4 regions of the Robertmurraya sp. FSL R5-0851 genome follow, and region 1 is predicted to be linked to each of the others. Evidence: riboswitches for the same ligand, from Rfam matches in the RefSeq annotation. Region 1 holds a riboswitch; each other region holds the start of a gene.

Region 1 (4,218 bases):
AAATCAAAAAGTTTCTTCATAATTAATAAGGAGAGCCTCATTTTATGGGGCTTTCCTTATCTACTTAAAGGGCGTGTAAGAATTGAGTTCATATGAGTCAATAAAATTATGGAAAGAAACTCATGTTGAAGAGTATATATCCAATTCAGAATCTTTAAATGAATTCCACGACGAGATTATGATGAAGGTATTTAAGACTGCAAGTGCCCGAATGAATATTGAACCTCCATGTGCTTTTGTATGGTTTATTACTGGTAGCGGGGGACGATTTGAACAAGGATTAATAAGTGACCAAGATCATGGGATTATTTTTCAAGATGATAGTCCAGAGGCAGGTAATTATTTTAGTGAGTTAGGTAAGGAATTATCAATGGGATTACAAATAGTTGGATACCCATTGTGCGATGGTAAGGTAATGAGTTCAAACCCATTATGGTGTCAAACGGCTGTTAGTTGGAATAAACAGGTGGTAAATTGGATGGAGGAGAGCAGTTGGGTGTCGATTCGCAATTTGCAGATTTTCTATGATGCTAGGAAACTTGTAGGTAAGCATGAACTTCTATTCGATCTTAAAAACATTATCCACGAATACAGTCGATCCCATCCTCAATTTTTAGGACGATTATTAGAAAATGTAAAACATGTTAAAAAGACGATTGGTCCACTAGGACAGATCATTGTTGAGGAGAAGGGAATACATGCTGGAGCTATTGATTTGAAGTATTCTGCTTTTATACCATATGTGAATGCAGTTCGGCTATTAGCATGGAAAGAAGGGATAACCGAGACTAGTACAATAGGTAGATTAAAAGAGCTTAATAAATTAGGGTATGAGGAGTTATCTCATTATCAGGAGAACTATTCGCAGCTTCTTCAGTTTCGCTTAGAACACCTTTCTTCTACAGCTTCATATGATGATTCCCACTACTTGTATGTAAAAAAACTTACGAAAGACAATCAAAAACTAATTAAAAAGATACTGAAAGATGGAAAGAAGCTGCAGCAATACGTTCAGAGAATGATTGAAAAGGGTGGAAATCATGGCGTTTGAACCATTTATTCATTTTGTGAGAGGAATCCAGGGGAAACTGGGGACAAATGTATATAGTGGCTTACAGGGACAAAACGGTCAGCATGTTGCCTTTTTGCGTCAGATGCAAAAAGAATTAAATTCAGACAATGCCTTACTGATTCCGTTGTCGGAGTTAGAGGTGACAGTTTTTGACCTTGAAACAACAGGTTTCTTTCCTGAAAAAGGGGATGAAATTTTGTCTATTGGTGCTATAAAGACAAAAGGAGCGCATGTGAAAGAAGCTGATTCCTTTTATTCTTTAGTTCAATACGATAAAGAACTTCCGATCCTGGTGAAAGAGTTAACAGGGCTTTCAGAAGAGGAACTAAGGAGTGCGCCTCCTTTGTCAAATGTTCTACTGGATTTTTATCACTTTGCTAGAGGAACGCCACTTGTTGCACACCATTCAAATCATGAAAAAAACTTCTTGCAAGCAGCGAATTGGAAACAATTCAAAGCTCCTCAAAAACATCGCATCATTGATACGTCATTCCTATCAAGAATTGCCGATCCAGAATTAACTCAAAACAAGCTTGAGGATATTTGCGAGCGGTATGGGATAGAAGTAGTGGATAGACATCATGCGCTGGGAGATGCTAAATTGACCGCTGTACTGTGGTGTATTTTTATTGAAAACGTTCAGGAAAAGGGATATGAGACTCTTCAAGATATATATAATCTTATGGCAAAATTGTAAGATACTATAATTCTTTCTTTACTTATTAAAAAAGTTTGTGCTATTATTATCCATAAATGAACTGAATATTGGATTTCTTATCCAGAGTGGTGGAGGGGCTGGCCCGATGATACCCGGCAACCGATTTTCTTTTTATAGAAAACACGGTGCCAATTCCTGCAAAGCAATCGTGCTTTGACAGATAAGAAGAGATGATAACCATAAACCCTCTTCTTTAGAAGAGGGTTTTTTATTTTATCAGAGGAGGAAAACATGATGGAAACGGTGAAAGTTGTTCTTTTAGGGTTTGGTACGGTTGGATCAGGTGTGTATGATTCCATCCTTCATACACATCAGGAGAAGCTGGAACATGTTATTGGTAAGAAGGTTGAAATTGTCGGTATATTAGTGAAGTCGGAAAAGGAACGGCAACTTCCTCGAAATATTATTGTAACTACAAAGATTGACGAAATCTTAGCTCTCCCCAAAATAGACTATGTGTTCGAAGCGATTGTTGGTATTGAACCAGCGTATTCCTATACAAAGTTATTTTTAGATCGGGGCTGTCATGTGATAAGTGCAAACAAGGAATTGCTTGCCAATCGTGGTGAGGAGCTCACGGATTATGCTTTAAATAAAGGTAAGTTTTTAACTTTTGAGGCAGCTGTTGCAGGAGGGATTCCTTTACTTAGAACGATTATTCAGCTTCTTCAAGTGAATGGAATTTTAGTTCTAGAGGGTATATTAAATGGAACGAGTAACTACATTCTATCGAAAATGAGAAATGAGAAATTGAGCTTTGGAGAATGCCTGCAAGAGGCACAGCAACTCGGATACGCAGAGGCTAATCCGGAAAGTGATATTTCTGGTAGAGATGCTTTCTATAAGCAAATGATTTTAAGTAGTTTAATCTACCATGAGCAACCCGACTGGGAAAAGGTTGAAAGAATTGGGATTGAACAAGTCGCTTTAGAAGATCTAGCCTTAGGTGAGGTACATGGATTAAGGCTAAAGCTGCTGGCCTCTTTGAAAAGAGTGGACGAGGGAATCAAGGCAACCGTAAAGCCTACGTTTGTAAGCTCTGAACATCCTCTTTACAATGTGGAGGGGGTAGACAATGGCATAGTTATAAAAACGGATTTGGTTGGAACTCTTATGCTTCAAGGACCAGGAGCTGGTTCAAAGGCTACTGCAAGTGCTATGATTGAAGATTTGGTACAAATTGAACAACAAAAACAGCCCTTGCAAAAAGTACATCGATATAGCTATCAAAATCAAAATGAAAAGGAGAATAATGCAAGTATTCAATTAGCTGTATTTCCACTGCAAAACAAGGAGGAATGGCTACGCTTAAAAGCGGTTATAAATGAAAATTCAAAGCATGTAAATATACTTCAAGAAGTGGTTAAAGAGCTTGGTGGTAGTATATACGGAAGTTTCTTATACGAAGGTGAGCTAGAGAGTGTGAAGCTACCTGTCTTATTTAAACGTTACCCTGTATCACCTATCGGTCTAAAAAGAGATCAATTGAATGTAGTTAATAGTTTCTAGGGAAGACGCATAATGATTGCGTCTTTTTTTGTATTGTAAAGCTCCATAGGGCAAATAATATGTTTGCTATGGAGGTGTAGTATGAGAAAACTTTTAATCTTGTTTGGAGTTATTATGCTTATCTTTGGTGTTGTTATCTATACATTAACAAATGTTTCCTTTGATTACGCATTTGTTCCGGAAGCAGAGGATGTAAGAAAATCAGAAAAGAAATCGAAAATAGCTTCTGTGTCAAACGGGGAGGAGATGGGGACATCAGAACAGATTGAGTTAGGACGAAAATTATTTTATGAGGAGACCTTTGGGAATGAAGTGTTTTTTTTCAGATATTTTAGGAATGTTTAATGGGGCCTTAACCTTAGGTAATATAGGAAAGGCAATCTTAAAATTAAATGAGGAAAGTACGAATAATCTTCAGGTCGAAGCGTATAAAGATTTTTCTGCTGGTGATTTTCACATAAAAAAGGTGACTTAATTGATACATGTCTTGATGTGGCTAAAGGGGCTAAAACACCGGTTGGTATTAAGGTTGTATTTGATGAAGGAAGATTAAAAGCTGGAGTAAGCTGTGCTGCCTGTCACGCCACTGTTGATGCTAAAGGGAAAATTATGGAGGGTGTCCCCAATACGGATTTGCAAATTGGTCTTGCGCTTGCCATGGGAACTAATACCGCTTCCTATTTTACTCATACAGAATTAGAGGATATTAAAGACTATATTAGTCAAAGTTCAACACAAATAGAAACATCAACAGGTGGGAAAGAATTCTTACCTGATATTGAAAAGTTTGAGAAATTCGTGGATGCAGAGATTATCAAATGGCCCACAGGCAGTAATGACACGACCATTGATTTACATAATAATCCTGTTCAAATTCCGGGAGCATTTGCAACGAGCAATAAATTAATTCCCTTAGAAG
Region 2 (4,218 bases), 2.3 Mb from region 1:
GAAAGGTTAATGCACTTTGCGTAGCAGCCTCCTTCGATATTAAAAACACCATTAGCTGACCAGCCGTGTTCATCATCTCCGATTAGGCGTCGATTTGCATCAGCTGATAAGGTCGTTTTCCCTGTTCCTGATAAGCCGAAGAATAAAGCAACATCGCCTTCAACGCCGACATTTGCTGAGCAGTGCATTGGGAGAATATTATTTTCAGGCAGTAAGTAGTTCATGATGGAGAAAATGGACTTCTTCATCTCTCCTGCATATTCTGTGCCGCCGATTAATACGGTCTTTCTTTCAAAAGAGACAATGATAAAAGTCTCTGATTTCGTTCCATCAATCATAGGGTCAGCTTTAAAGTTTGGAGCGGAGATGACTGTGAATTGTTCTTCATGAGTCAAAAGCTCTTCTGCTGTTGGTCTAATGAATAACTGGTGGGCAAATAGATTATGCCATGCGAACTCATTTATCACTTGTATGGGTAGGCGATGCTTCTTATCTGCACCAGCAAACCCTTTGAAAACAAACAGCTCATCTCTATCTTTCAAGTAACCTAGTACTTTATTATATAAACGTTCGAATACTTCTGGAGAGATTGGTTGGTTAACTGCTCCCCAGTCAATCTTGTCCTTTGTTGAAGCTTCTTCAACGATGAATTTGTCTTTAGGAGACCGACCAGTATACTTTCCTGTTGTTGCTCGAACAGCTCCTGTCGAAGTTAAGACTCCTTCGTTTCTAGTAAGAACCTTTTCAACTAATTGTGGTACAGATAGTTGCACATGCACATGACCAGAGGCTAACAATTCACTTAATTGGTTAGAAATACGGACAGAGTTCATCTGATGACTACCTACCTTTATTTGTTATTTTTAATTAGTATAACACATTAACTTAATTAGTCTATACTATTTGAAAAAATATTAGAGGGTGCAAGAAAAAACATCGTATTCGACCTATTTTTAAGCCTTTTTATTTCATAAAACGATGGATCGCAGTCAATAGTCTATACTATTAAAAGAAGGGACAAATTCAAATGGGAACAATCGCGTTATATGATGCTAAGTGTCATATTATTCTTCCAGATGGGAAGGTACTTGAGGGATATGGAAATGTGAAGATAATAGTTGCTCATTATTTGAAGAATTGAACCAACTATTTTTCATAAAGATGTTGACAGTATTTGACGAAGTACGGTATTATTCTACATTGAACGGATACTCTCTTATCCCGAGCTGGTGGAGGGACAGGCCCTATGAAACCCAGCAACCTGCTTTAATAATTAATTACGATAACTGTAATTAATATAAAAGAGAAGGTGCTAACCTGAGGCAAGGATTTTAGTCCTTGAACGATAAGAGCGAAAGGCGCAAATTACTTTGCTATCACCCTTTCCTCAAGCAGGGAAGGTTTTTTATTTTGCATAAAGTTTTTATTGCGGGGGGTAATTTTTCAAACCTTCATAATAAAAATGGCATGTTTATTTCATACTACTTAGGGAATGAGTTCCGTATCAAATGGAAGGTTTTGTTTATGTTGATATGATAAACATACCTTTTTCTCAAGTATAAATAAAATAGGAGGTCAGGAGATGTCAAAAAAACGTCGTTTATTTACATCCGAGTCAGTTACAGAAGGTCATCCGGATAAGATCAGTGACCAAATTTCAGACTCAATTTTAGATGCTATTTTAGCAAAAGACGCAAATGCTCGTGTTGCTGCTGAAACGTCAGTAACTACAGGGTTAGTATTAGTTGCTGGGGAAATTACAACCTCTACATACGTAGATATTCCAAAGATTGTTCGCGAAACAATTAAGGAAATTGGGTACACTCGTGCAAAATATGGTTTCGATTCTGAAACATGTGCGGTTTTAACTTCTATTGATGAGCAATCAGCTGATATTGCAATGGGTGTTGACCAAGCACTAGAAGCACGTGAAGGATCCATGTCTGATGAAGAAATTGATGCAATTGGAGCAGGAGACCAAGGATTAATGTTTGGTTTTGCTTGTAATGAAACAAAAGAGCTTATGCCTCTTCCAATTTCTTTAGCACATAAACTAGCTCGAAGATTAACTGAAGTTCGTAAGGATGATATTCTTCCTTACCTTCGTCCTGATGGAAAAACTCAAGTTACAGTTGAGTACGATGAAAATAATAAACCAGTTCGTATTGATACCATTGTTATTTCAACACAGCATCATCCTGAAGTAACATTGGAGCAAATTCAACGAAATCTTAAAGAGTATGTTATTAATCCTGTTGTACCAGAAGAGTTAATTGATGAAAATACAAAGTATTTCATTAACCCAACTGGTCGTTTCGTTATCGGTGGACCACAAGGTGATGCTGGGTTAACAGGACGTAAGATTATTGTTGATACGTACGGTGGTTATGCTCGTCACGGTGGCGGTGCATTCTCTGGTAAGGATCCTACAAAAGTTGACCGTTCAGCTGCTTATGCTGCTCGTTATGTAGCAAAGAATCTTGTTGCTGCAGGTCTAGCCGATAAAGTGGAAGTACAGCTTGCCTACGCAATCGGTGTTGCACATCCAGTATCTATCTCTATTGATACTTTTGGAACCAGCGAAGTAAGTGAAGAAGTTCTTATTGAAGTAGTTCGTAATAACTTCGATCTTCGTCCAGCTGGAATCATTAAAATGCTTGATTTAAGACGTCCTATCTATAAGCAAACTGCTGCTTATGGTCACTTTGGCCGTACAGATGTAGATCTTCCATGGGAGCGTACAGATAAAGCTGACACGCTTCGTAAGGAAGCACTTGAAAGATAATTTTAATAGTAAAAACAGCCGGGAGTTACAGAAAATTTGTAACTCCCGGTTTTTCTTTTCGTCTATAAGGGTATGGTGGTTTAGAAGCAAAAAGGGATGTAAACAATGGGTAGTAAGCTTGAATTTTTAGGAAATGGTCAATTTGACAGTGCGATTCGATAATTTTAGTGGTAGTATTAATAGGTATTCTTTCTGAATGGAAGATTAAACTCGTAAGAACGGAGTAGGTGAGTTACATACATGTGTGGTTTTATTGGATGTGTTCATGACAAATCGCAAGTGTTTAGTGATGGACAAAAACAACAATTTGAAAATATGAATAATGTGATTACGCATCGCGGACCTGATGATGATGGATATTTCTACGATTCTCATGTTCAATTTGGGTTTCGTCGTTTAAGTATTATTGATATAGAAAGTGGGCATCAACCCCTTCATTTTGAAAACGAAAGATACTGGATTATTTTTAACGGTGAAATCTATAACTATGTTGAATTAAGAGAAGAGCTTTTGGCAGAAGGAATCACCTTTGCAACAAGCTCTGATACAGAAGTAATTATTGCTTTGTATAGCCATCTGAAGGAAAAAGCTGTTGAGAAGCTTCGTGGAATGTTTGCTTTTGTTATTTGGGATAAGGTTGAGAAGACGCTTTATGGAGCACGTGATCCATTCGGAATTAAGCCTTTCTTCTATTTTGATGACGGCGAAAAGACATTCTTTGCATCGGAGAAAAAGAGTATTTTACTTGCTCTACAAAATGATGTATTGAACTATGATTCTTTACAGTATTACTTAACGTATCAGTTTGTTCCCGAGCCTTATACGATGTCAGAAGGTATTTCAAAATTAGAACCAGGACACTACTTTACAAAGAAAATGGGATCTGAAATGGAAATCAAGCGATATTGGAAGGCTCATTTCCACCCAGTTAGAAAGTCAGAGAGTGATTTTGTAAAGGAAATAAAAGATGTTCTTTTTGATTCTGTCAAAATTCATATGAGAAGTGATGTGCCAGTTGGTTCTTTCCTTTCCGGTGGAATTGACTCTTCGATCATTGCTTCCATTGCAAAAGAATTCCATCCGGCGATTAAGACATTTTCTGTAGGTTTTGATCATAATGGGTTTAGTGAAATTGACGTTGCTAAGGAAACGGCTGATAAGCTGGGAGTAGAAAATATTAGCTATATCATTACTCCAGAAGAGTATATGAATGAAGTGCCGAAGATTATGTGGCATATGGACGATCCACTTGCTGACCCTGCATGTGTTCCCTTATATTTTGTCGCACGTGAAGCTCGTAAGCACGTGACAGTGGTTCTATCTGGAGAAGGTGCAGATGAGCTATTTGGTGGCTACAATATTTATAGAGAGCCTCAGAGTCTAGATGTGTTTAATAAAATTCCACAGGTTGGAAAAGCGTTTTTACGTTTGCT
Region 3 (4,218 bases), 2.6 Mb from region 1:
GACCTTGTTTATAATCATGTAGAGCTTCTTCACTCGGATTTCTTGCAATAAATCCTTGATCCATTTGTCCCACTCCAGTCTTTAAGTTATGTAGTATCACATATGTTAGTATCCTTGAATTGAAACAAATTATTACACAAAAAAACAGATGCCCCTATAAGAGACACCTGTTTTTTCTATTATTCAGATACTGGTACTACAGCACCTTCGTATTTTTCAAGGATAAAGTCTTGGATTTCTTGTGAGTGTAGTACTTCGACTAAAGCTTTGATTGCTTCAGAGTTTTCGTCACCTTTACGAACCGCGATTACGTTCACGTACGGAGACTCTTTGTCTTCGATTGCAATTGAATCTTCAATTGGGTTTAGACCTGCATCGATCGCATAGTTCGAGTTGATAAGTACTGCATCACCTTCATCATTGTTAAAGATTTGTGGTAATAATGATGCTTCGTACTCTGTGTCAAAGTGAAGATTTTTAGGATTTTCTGCGATATCTTCAACTGTTGCTTCTACGTTATTAACGCCTTCTTTAAGAGTGATTAATCCCTCTTTTTCAAGCATAGTTAAAATACGACCGTGGTCTGCAACGGAGCTGCTCATGATGATATGTGCTCCTTCTGGAAGCTCTTCTAAGCTCTTGTACTTTTTAGAGTACACACCCATTGGTTCGATATGGATTCCACCCGCATTAGCAAAATCATAACCATGTTCAGCCATTTGAGACTCAAGGTAAGGAATATGTTGGAAATAGTTTGCATCAAGATCACCAGACTCTAACGCTTGGTTAGGTAGGATATAATCTTGGAATGTTTCAATCTTTAATTCAATTCCTTTTTCCGCTAAAAGTGACTTTGCTTCTTCTAAAATTTCCGCATGTGGTACGTTAGAAGCTCCAACTACTAACTCAGTAGTTTCTGCTGCTTCTTCGCCTTCACCAGCGTTAGACTCATCTTCTTTTGCTGTACCGCAAGCTGCAAGAACTAAAGCAACTGCTAATGATAAAAATAAGCTTAAAAATTTCTTCATTTTTGTCTCTCTCCTATCTTTTGTCTAGTTTTGATGTTATAGAATCTCCAATAAATTGGATAATAAACACAATAATTAAAATGATGACTGTTGCTACCAAGGTGACGTCGCTACGACTTCTTTGGAACCCTTCCAAATACGCAAGGTTACCTAAACCACCCGCACCAATCACACCAGCCATTGCTGTATAACTCACCAAAGCAATAGCCGTAACCGTAATACCAGATACTAAAGCTGGCAGTGATTCAGGAATAAGCACCTTAAAGATAATCGTGCTTGTTTTAGCTCCCATGGATTTAGCCGCTTCAATAACTCCTTTATCAATCTCACGCAATCCGATTTCCACCATTCTCGCGTAAAACGGAGCCGCACCTATAATTAATGCCGGTAAAGCTGCATTTTCACCAATCATCGTATCTAGTATAAGCTTTGTAAAAGGGATAAGAAGAACGATCAATATAATAAAGGGAATCGAGCGGAAGACGTTCACTACAGAACTGATCACTTTATTTACAATTGCATTTTCCCAAATATTACCCTTAGCTGTTAAAAATAATAAAAGTCCTAAAATTAATCCAAGAACAAATGTAATAACAACTGATATAGCTGTCATATAAAGAGTTTCATTCGTTGCCTCAATCATTTTTTCCCAGTTTACGTTTGGTAAAAGTGTCTCAAGCATTCGAAATCACCTCCACTCCAACCTGTTGTGACTCGATATACGCAATGGCCTTTGAAAGCTCTTCTTTTTCCCCATCTAAGTGGATGAAAAGCGTTCCGTAAGATCCATTTTGTGTTTGTGATATTTTCCCTTGCAGGATATTAACAGTCACATGGTAATGACGAATAAGATTGGTAATCAGCGGTTGCTCTGCTGCTTCTCCAACAAAGCCTAATTGAACAACCGTACCGTGCGGGTAAAGTTCTAATAAATGTTCAATCGTTTCCTTCGTTTCTTCAGGCTCTGTTACCTGCTGAACAAATCGTTTCGTAATTTCTTCCTTAGGGTTCTTAAATACATCAAGAACAGGACCGAGTTCAACGACCTTTCCACCTTCCATCACAGCTACACGATGACAAATCTTTCGGATTACGTGCATTTCATGTGTGATAAGGACAATGGTTAATCCTAAACGCTTATTAATATCAACTAATAGCTCTAGAATCGAATCGGTTGTTTGCGGATCAAGTGCAGATGTTGCCTCATCACAAAGAAGAACCTTTGGATTATTAGCAAGTGCTCTTGCAATTCCTACTCTTTGTTTTTGCCCTCCACTCAATTGAGATGGGTAAGCGTCTTCTCTTCCTTCTAATCCAACTAAACGAATAAGCTCGTCCACTCTTTTCATTCTTTGAGCTTTAGGAACTCCTGCAATTTCAAGTGGAAATGCAATATTTTCTCTAACGGTACGAGACCATAACAGATTAAAATGTTGGAAAATCATGCTTATTTCCTGTCTAGCTTTTCGAAGGCTACTACCTTTAATTTTCGATACTTCATTATTTGCTACGATAACAGATCCCACCGTAGGAATTTCTAACCCGTTGAGCATACGAATAAGCGTACTTTTTCCTGCTCCACTATAACCGATTACCCCAAAGATCTCTCCTTCAGTAATTTCTAGGTTTACATTATCAACAGCCGTTACTTTTCCTTGTCTTGAAGAATAAATCTTTTTCACATCTTTTATCGAGATCAAAGGTTTCTCCTCCTTCCATTTCCGATTATTCTGATAAAACTACATGGTATCATGCATCAAGAAAGCTTCATTATAACTTAGGTTCTATCATCCGCACCATTCCTATTCGAATGAGAGCTTTCTATATGAACAAAAAAAACCTTCCTGCATGAGCAGAAAGGCAGAAACAGTCACCTTTCTCTCATCTATCAAAGCAATACGCTTTGTGTGAATTGGCACCATTTCAATAATTTGACGGTTGCCGGGCTTCATAGGGCACATCCCTCCACCTCTCTTGATAAGAGCTTATCAATCTATATGAACTTTTACGTTGTAGTCTTAATCACGAGTGATATCGTATCATGGATAAATTGGAGTGTCAACGATAAAATTCGACAAAAATCTTATTGATTACACATTGCTTGTAAGTGAGGTTTTCCCTGTTGCCAATGTAATCGCTTGCTCTAAGTCTTCAATTAAATCCTCCACATTTTCAATTCCAATCGATAGACGAATTAAATCCTCTGGAACTCCTGCCGCTTTTAACCGCTCTGTGTCTAGCTGTTGATGAGTAGTGCTTGCAGGATGAATAACTAAGCTTTTTGCATCGCCAACATTAGCAACATGTGCCCAAAGCTTTAGACTATTTATAAACGTTGCTCCTGACGCACGGCCTCCGTCAATTCCAAAGACAACGATAGAACCTGCTCCTTTAGGTAAGTATTTCTTCGCAAGCTCAAAGTCTGGATGCTTTTGATTTCCGGGATACATCACCCAATTAACACCTGGATGCGCCTCTAAATACTCTACTACCTTTTCAGTATTTGCCACGTGCTCCTTCATTCTCACGTGCAAAGTTTCTAGACCAAGTGTGAATTGAAAGGCATTTTGAGGGCTTAATGCTGGACCTAAATCACGAAGCAATTGCACTCTAGCTTTTACAATATAAGCTGCAGCACCAATTGCCTCACTATATACAATATCATGATAACTTGCATCAGGAGTTGTAAAACCAGGGAATTTAGACGAATTCCAATCAAACTTTCCGCCATCCACGATGATACCACCAAGAGTAGTCCCATTCCCTAATAACCACTTGGTTGCCGAATGAATGACAATATCTGCACCATGTTCGATTGGTCGGCATAAATAAGGAGTCGCAAAGGTATTATCGATTACAAGCGGAATACCTGCATCATGTGCAATCTTTGTAACCTTTTCGATATCCAAAATACGCAAACTTGGGTTTCCGATGGTCTCGGCAAATACCGCCTTTGTTTTATCTGTAATAGCTTGTTTAAAGTTCTCTGGATTAGTTGAATCCACAAACTTCACTTGAATCCCATATTTAGGGAGAGTTACTGCAAATAAATTATATGTACCACCATATAAATTTGAAGCCGCAACAATTTCATCTCCTGCTTCTGCCAAGTTGAGTATGGCCAGTGTAATTGCTGCCATTCCACTCGAAACGGCAAGCGCTCCGACTCCACCTTCTAATAGGGCCACTC
Region 4 (4,218 bases), 2.8 Mb from region 1:
AGGGAGGAAACAACATGGCAATTGGTAAACTGAATCCTAAGGTTGATGATTATTTAAGTCAAGCTAAAAAATGGAGGGAAGAATCTGAGAGGTTAAGACATATTGTTCTTGACTGTGATCTGACCGAAGAATATAAATGGATGCATCCTTGTTACACGTTTGAGAAGAAAAATGTCGTATTAATCCATGGATTTAAAGAATATTGTGCACTTCTGTTTCACAAAGGTGCCTTATTAAAGGATCCCCATGGAATTCTTGTCCAACAAACCGAGAATGTACAGGCGGCACGCCAGATTCGATTCACTCATCTTCAAGAAATAATTGAACTAGAACCTATTTTGAAAGAATACATTCTTGAAGCCATTGAAGTGGAAAAAGCCGGTTTAGAAGTAACTTTAAAAAAGGATACAGAATTCATTATTCCAGAAGAACTTCAAGAAAAATTCGATGAGTCACCAGACTTAAAAGCTGCTTTTGAAGCATTGACGCCGGGACGGCAAAGAGCATATATTCTTTATTTTTCTCAACCCAAACAATCCAAAACTCGAGTGTCAAGGGTTGAAAATTGTATGGAGAGAATTCTAAGCGGAAAGGGATTAAAGGATTGCACTTGTGGACTTTCTAAAAAAATGCCTTCCTGTGATGGCTCGCACAAGAACATTCGATAGAAAAATATGATAAAAGTAAGGAAGGAAGTTCAAAGCTATGGATATTGAAACAGTGATGCAAGAGCTTGAAGCCCTAGGCAAGGAACGAATGAAAAAAATGTACATATCCAATGGTGCGCACGAGCCACTTTTTGGCGTGGCTACAGGTGCTATGAAACCAATCGCAAAGAAAATAAAAATCAACCAAGATTTAGCTGACGAGCTTTATGCCACAGGTAATTACGATGCCATGTATTTTGCAGGCATTATTGCTGACCCAAAAGCTATGACTGAAGCAGATTATGATCGTTGGATTGATGGAGCGTATTTTTATATGCTGTCCGATTATGTGGTGGCAGTCACTTTATCAGAGTCCGATATTGCACAAGACGTTGCAGATAAATGGATTGCAAGTGGTGACGAATTGAAAATGTCGGCTGGATGGAGTTGCTATTGCTGGCTTTTAGGGAATCGAAAAGATAAAGAATTTTCCGAAAGCAAGATTTCCAATATGCTGGATATGGTGAAAAATTCGATTCATGATTCGCCGGAACGAACCAAATCTGCTATGAATAATTTCGTATACACGGTGGCGATTTCCTATTTGCCGCAACATGAAAAGGCAGTCGAGGTCTCAAAGGAAATAGGAATCGTAGAAGTCAAACGAGACAATAAAAAAAGCAGTTTCTTAAACGCTTACGAAAGTATTCAAAAAGAAATGGATAGAGGGAAGCTTGGTTTCAAACGTAAATATGTACGATGTTAAAAAATAGTTTTGTATCGGGATGCTGATCTAGAAATTACGTGGGAATAATATTTCTATTAAAAATATTTAGAAAATACTATTGACAATTTGTTAATAGAATATTAAATTAAGTTTTATACTTTATTAAAGTAAATGAATAAAATACGTTCTCTTATCAAGAGTGGCAGAGGGACTGGCCCTGTGACGCCCAGCAACCGTTCCGAATGGAATTGGTGCTAAATCCTGCAAAACAAGATTTTGTTTTGAGAGATAAGAGAGGAGTAGTCCTTATTTTGTGATGAAACCTCTCTTTTCTGGAGAGGTTTTTTATATTGGCTATTTTCGTAAAGTTTGTTGTTTTGGAAAAATCCCAAAAGCCGGATTTTTCCCCGAATAACTCTGGGTTTATTGGTCTATTTGGAGAGTAGCTCTTTTCTAAGGATGAAAACATTCTGATTAGCTGTTGAAACATATATTTAATTTCCTGAAAAATGTGTATGTAGAAACAATGTTTTAGAAAAGAGCCTTTATATTTTATAAAAACTCTCCTAAGAGCAACGTTGGTAAGAAGACATAAAAAACAAAAAGGGGAGAAAGAATCATGAAGAGGAACTTTTTAAAAAGTGCATTTGTATCAGCTATCGCTGCAACACTTTTGCTTACAGGCTGTGCAACAGGGGGAGAAACAAAGGAAGCAACAGGATCGAACACACTGATTGAAGGTGTACCTGAGCGCTTTGCAAATGGAGACCAACCAAAAATCAAAGTAATTCGTAAAATTGGTGGGGACGACCACACAGCACAGTTCTTAGCAGGTGCAAAGCAAGAAGGGGAAGCACTAGGATTTCAAGTGGATGTATTTACGGCAAATGGAGATACAGCGAAATTTCATGATGCGATTAACCAAGCGTTAAATCAAGATTATGATGGATTTATTATTTCTCACGGTGATGATGATGCTACCGTTAATGACATACAGAAAATTGTTGATGCTGGAAAAAGCGTAGTGGCATTTGACTCGAATGCAAATTTAACAAGTGTTGACGGTGTTACTCTTGTGTCACAAGATGATGAAGCACTAGCTACTCTATCATTGGATCAATTAGTAAAAGAAACAAAAGGGGAAGCCAATATTGCATACCTATGGGTGGACGGATTCCCACCAATGGTTAGACGAAATAAAGTGTATGAAGAGGTTCTAGCAAATAATCCTGGCATTAAAGAAGTGGAGCGCTTTGGCGTAGCAGCAGCTGATACTAGTGTTCAAACCCAAAATGCGGTTGCTGCAATGTTGAATAAATACCCTAAGGGTGAACTTGATGCGATTTTTGCCACTTGGGATGCTTTTGCCATCGGTGCGGCTCGCGCGTTAAAAGAAGCTGGCAGAGAAGAAGTTAAAATCTATGGAATCGATGTTTCAAATGCTGATTTGCAGGAAATCCAAAGAGAAGGTAGCGCTTGGAGATATACGGCAGCTGTTGATCCTAAGTTGATTGGTTCAGTAAATATGAGAATACTAGCAAAGAAATTAGCAGGCGAGGAAACACCACAAACGTATGATTTGGAAGCTTCACTTATCTCTCAAGAAGATCTTCAAAAATCAAAAGATCCTGTAAATATGGTCAATCTAAATGAAATCATTGAAGGATGGGGTCAATCAACAGAATTTGAGGAAGATTGGATGAAGACGCTGAGGGAACACTATAAGAAGTAAGGGACTTATTGATAGACACTCTCTTTTTCACTAGATAAAGAGAGTGTTTCTTTGAAAGGACGGTGACATCATGACCACTTTAGAGATGAAAAATGTGTCAATTGAATTTCCGGGTGTAAAAGCATTAAATAGGGTGGATTTTTCAGTTAAAAGCGGGAAAACTCATGCCTTAATTGGAGCCAATGGTGCTGGGAAGTCAACCTTGATGAAGGTTCTTTCAGGGGCATATGATCACTATACTGGTGAAATCACATTGGATGGACAATCTATGACCATTCGTTCGCCCAAAAGTGCCATGGACTCAGGAATTCAAATTGTATATCAGGAAGTGGATACAGCTCTGATTCCCTATTTAACGGTTGCGGAAAATATCATGTTAATGGACACAGTACACAACATGGGAAAGAAGCAATGGGTTAATTGGAAAAGCTTGCATTCTAGAGCGGCCACCATCCTATCAGAAATGAATTTGTCTCTTCCAACTAAAAAACTAGTAAGTGAATTAACATTAGCAGAAAAACAAATGGTCTTAATCGCCAGAGCGGTGTCAAAAGAATGTAGATTCCTCATCTTAGATGAGCCGACAGCACCTCTTAGTCATACGGAGACAAATGAGTTATTTCGTATCGTACAAGAATTAAAGAACCGTGATGTTGGAGTTATTTTCATCTCACATCGACTTCCAGAGATTTTTGAGATTTGTGATGATATTACGATTATGAGAAATGGGGAAGTAGTCGAGAGACAGAGGATTTCGGATACTAACCAAAACAAAGTAGTGGAGCATATGCTTGGTCAAAAACTCGGTGACCAGTTTCCTGATAAATTCATGACCATTGGAGACACATTCCTTGAGGTAAAAGGACTTACAGATAAAGATAAGATTAAAGATTTTAGCATGAACGTCAAAGCAGGGGAGATTGTGGGAATTGCTGGACTTGTAGGTGCCGGTAAGACCGAGTTCTGTAAAGCTTTGTTCGGGGTTGAAGGCAAATTAGTGGCAGGAGAAGTCAAGGTTAACGGAAAAAGAGTTAATGTTAAAAACCCGTATGAAGCGGTTAAGAATGGACTGGCCTTGGTCCCTGAAGAGCGCCGAAAAGAAGGGATTCTTG

The links. A riboswitch is a leader RNA that binds a small molecule or an ion and turns the genes downstream of it on or off. The one in region 1 is predicted to bind S-adenosylmethionine.
Region 2: linked by a shared signal. The riboswitch ahead of metK (methionine adenosyltransferase) and the one ahead of MKX65_RS06895 (homoserine dehydrogenase) in region 1 are both predicted to bind S-adenosylmethionine.
Region 3: linked by a shared signal. The riboswitch ahead of MKX65_RS20240 (methionine ABC transporter ATP-binding protein) and the one ahead of MKX65_RS06895 (homoserine dehydrogenase) in region 1 are both predicted to bind S-adenosylmethionine.
Region 4: linked by a shared signal. The riboswitch ahead of MKX65_RS20975 (sugar ABC transporter substrate-binding protein) and the one ahead of MKX65_RS06895 (homoserine dehydrogenase) in region 1 are both predicted to bind S-adenosylmethionine.

Annotation. Positions count from the first base shown of each region.
Region 1 covers NZ_JBBOOE010000001.1:1,326,974-1,331,191, forward strand. The annotation lists gene MKX65_RS06880 (ammonium transporter) at 1-22, shown strand, start outside; gene MKX65_RS06885 (DUF294 nucleotidyltransferase-like domain-containing protein) at 83-1,051, shown strand; gene MKX65_RS06890 (exonuclease domain-containing protein) at 1,041-1,769, shown strand; SAM riboswitch class I at 1,844-1,957, shown strand; gene MKX65_RS06895 (homoserine dehydrogenase) at 2,025-3,299, shown strand; gene MKX65_RS06900 (hypothetical protein) at 3,381-3,644, shown strand; gene MKX65_RS06905 (hypothetical protein) at 3,792-4,218, shown strand, end outside.
Region 2 covers NZ_JBBOOE010000001.1:3,593,003-3,597,220, reverse strand. The annotation lists gene pckA (phosphoenolpyruvate carboxykinase (ATP)) at 1-833, opposite strand, end outside; SAM riboswitch class I at 1,214-1,352, shown strand; gene metK (methionine adenosyltransferase) at 1,583-2,785, shown strand; gene asnB (asparagine synthase (glutamine-hydrolyzing)) at 3,026-4,218, shown strand, end outside.
Region 3 covers NZ_JBBOOE010000001.1:3,940,870-3,945,087, forward strand. The annotation lists gene MKX65_RS20225 (carboxymuconolactone decarboxylase family protein) at 1-64, opposite strand, end outside; gene MKX65_RS20230 (MetQ/NlpA family ABC transporter substrate-binding protein) at 180-1,028, opposite strand; gene MKX65_RS20235 (ABC transporter permease subunit) at 1,042-1,710, opposite strand; gene MKX65_RS20240 (methionine ABC transporter ATP-binding protein) at 1,703-2,728, opposite strand; SAM riboswitch class I at 2,907-3,012, opposite strand; gene MKX65_RS20245 (aminotransferase class I/II-fold pyridoxal phosphate-dependent enzyme) at 3,119-4,218, opposite strand, start outside.
Region 4 covers NZ_JBBOOE010000001.1:4,101,315-4,105,532, reverse strand. The annotation lists gene MKX65_RS20985 (DUF1801 domain-containing protein) at 15-668, shown strand; gene MKX65_RS20980 (DNA alkylation repair protein) at 706-1,413, shown strand; SAM riboswitch class I at 1,562-1,669, shown strand; gene MKX65_RS20975 (sugar ABC transporter substrate-binding protein) at 1,994-3,106, shown strand; gene MKX65_RS20970 (sugar ABC transporter ATP-binding protein) at 3,177-4,218, shown strand, end outside.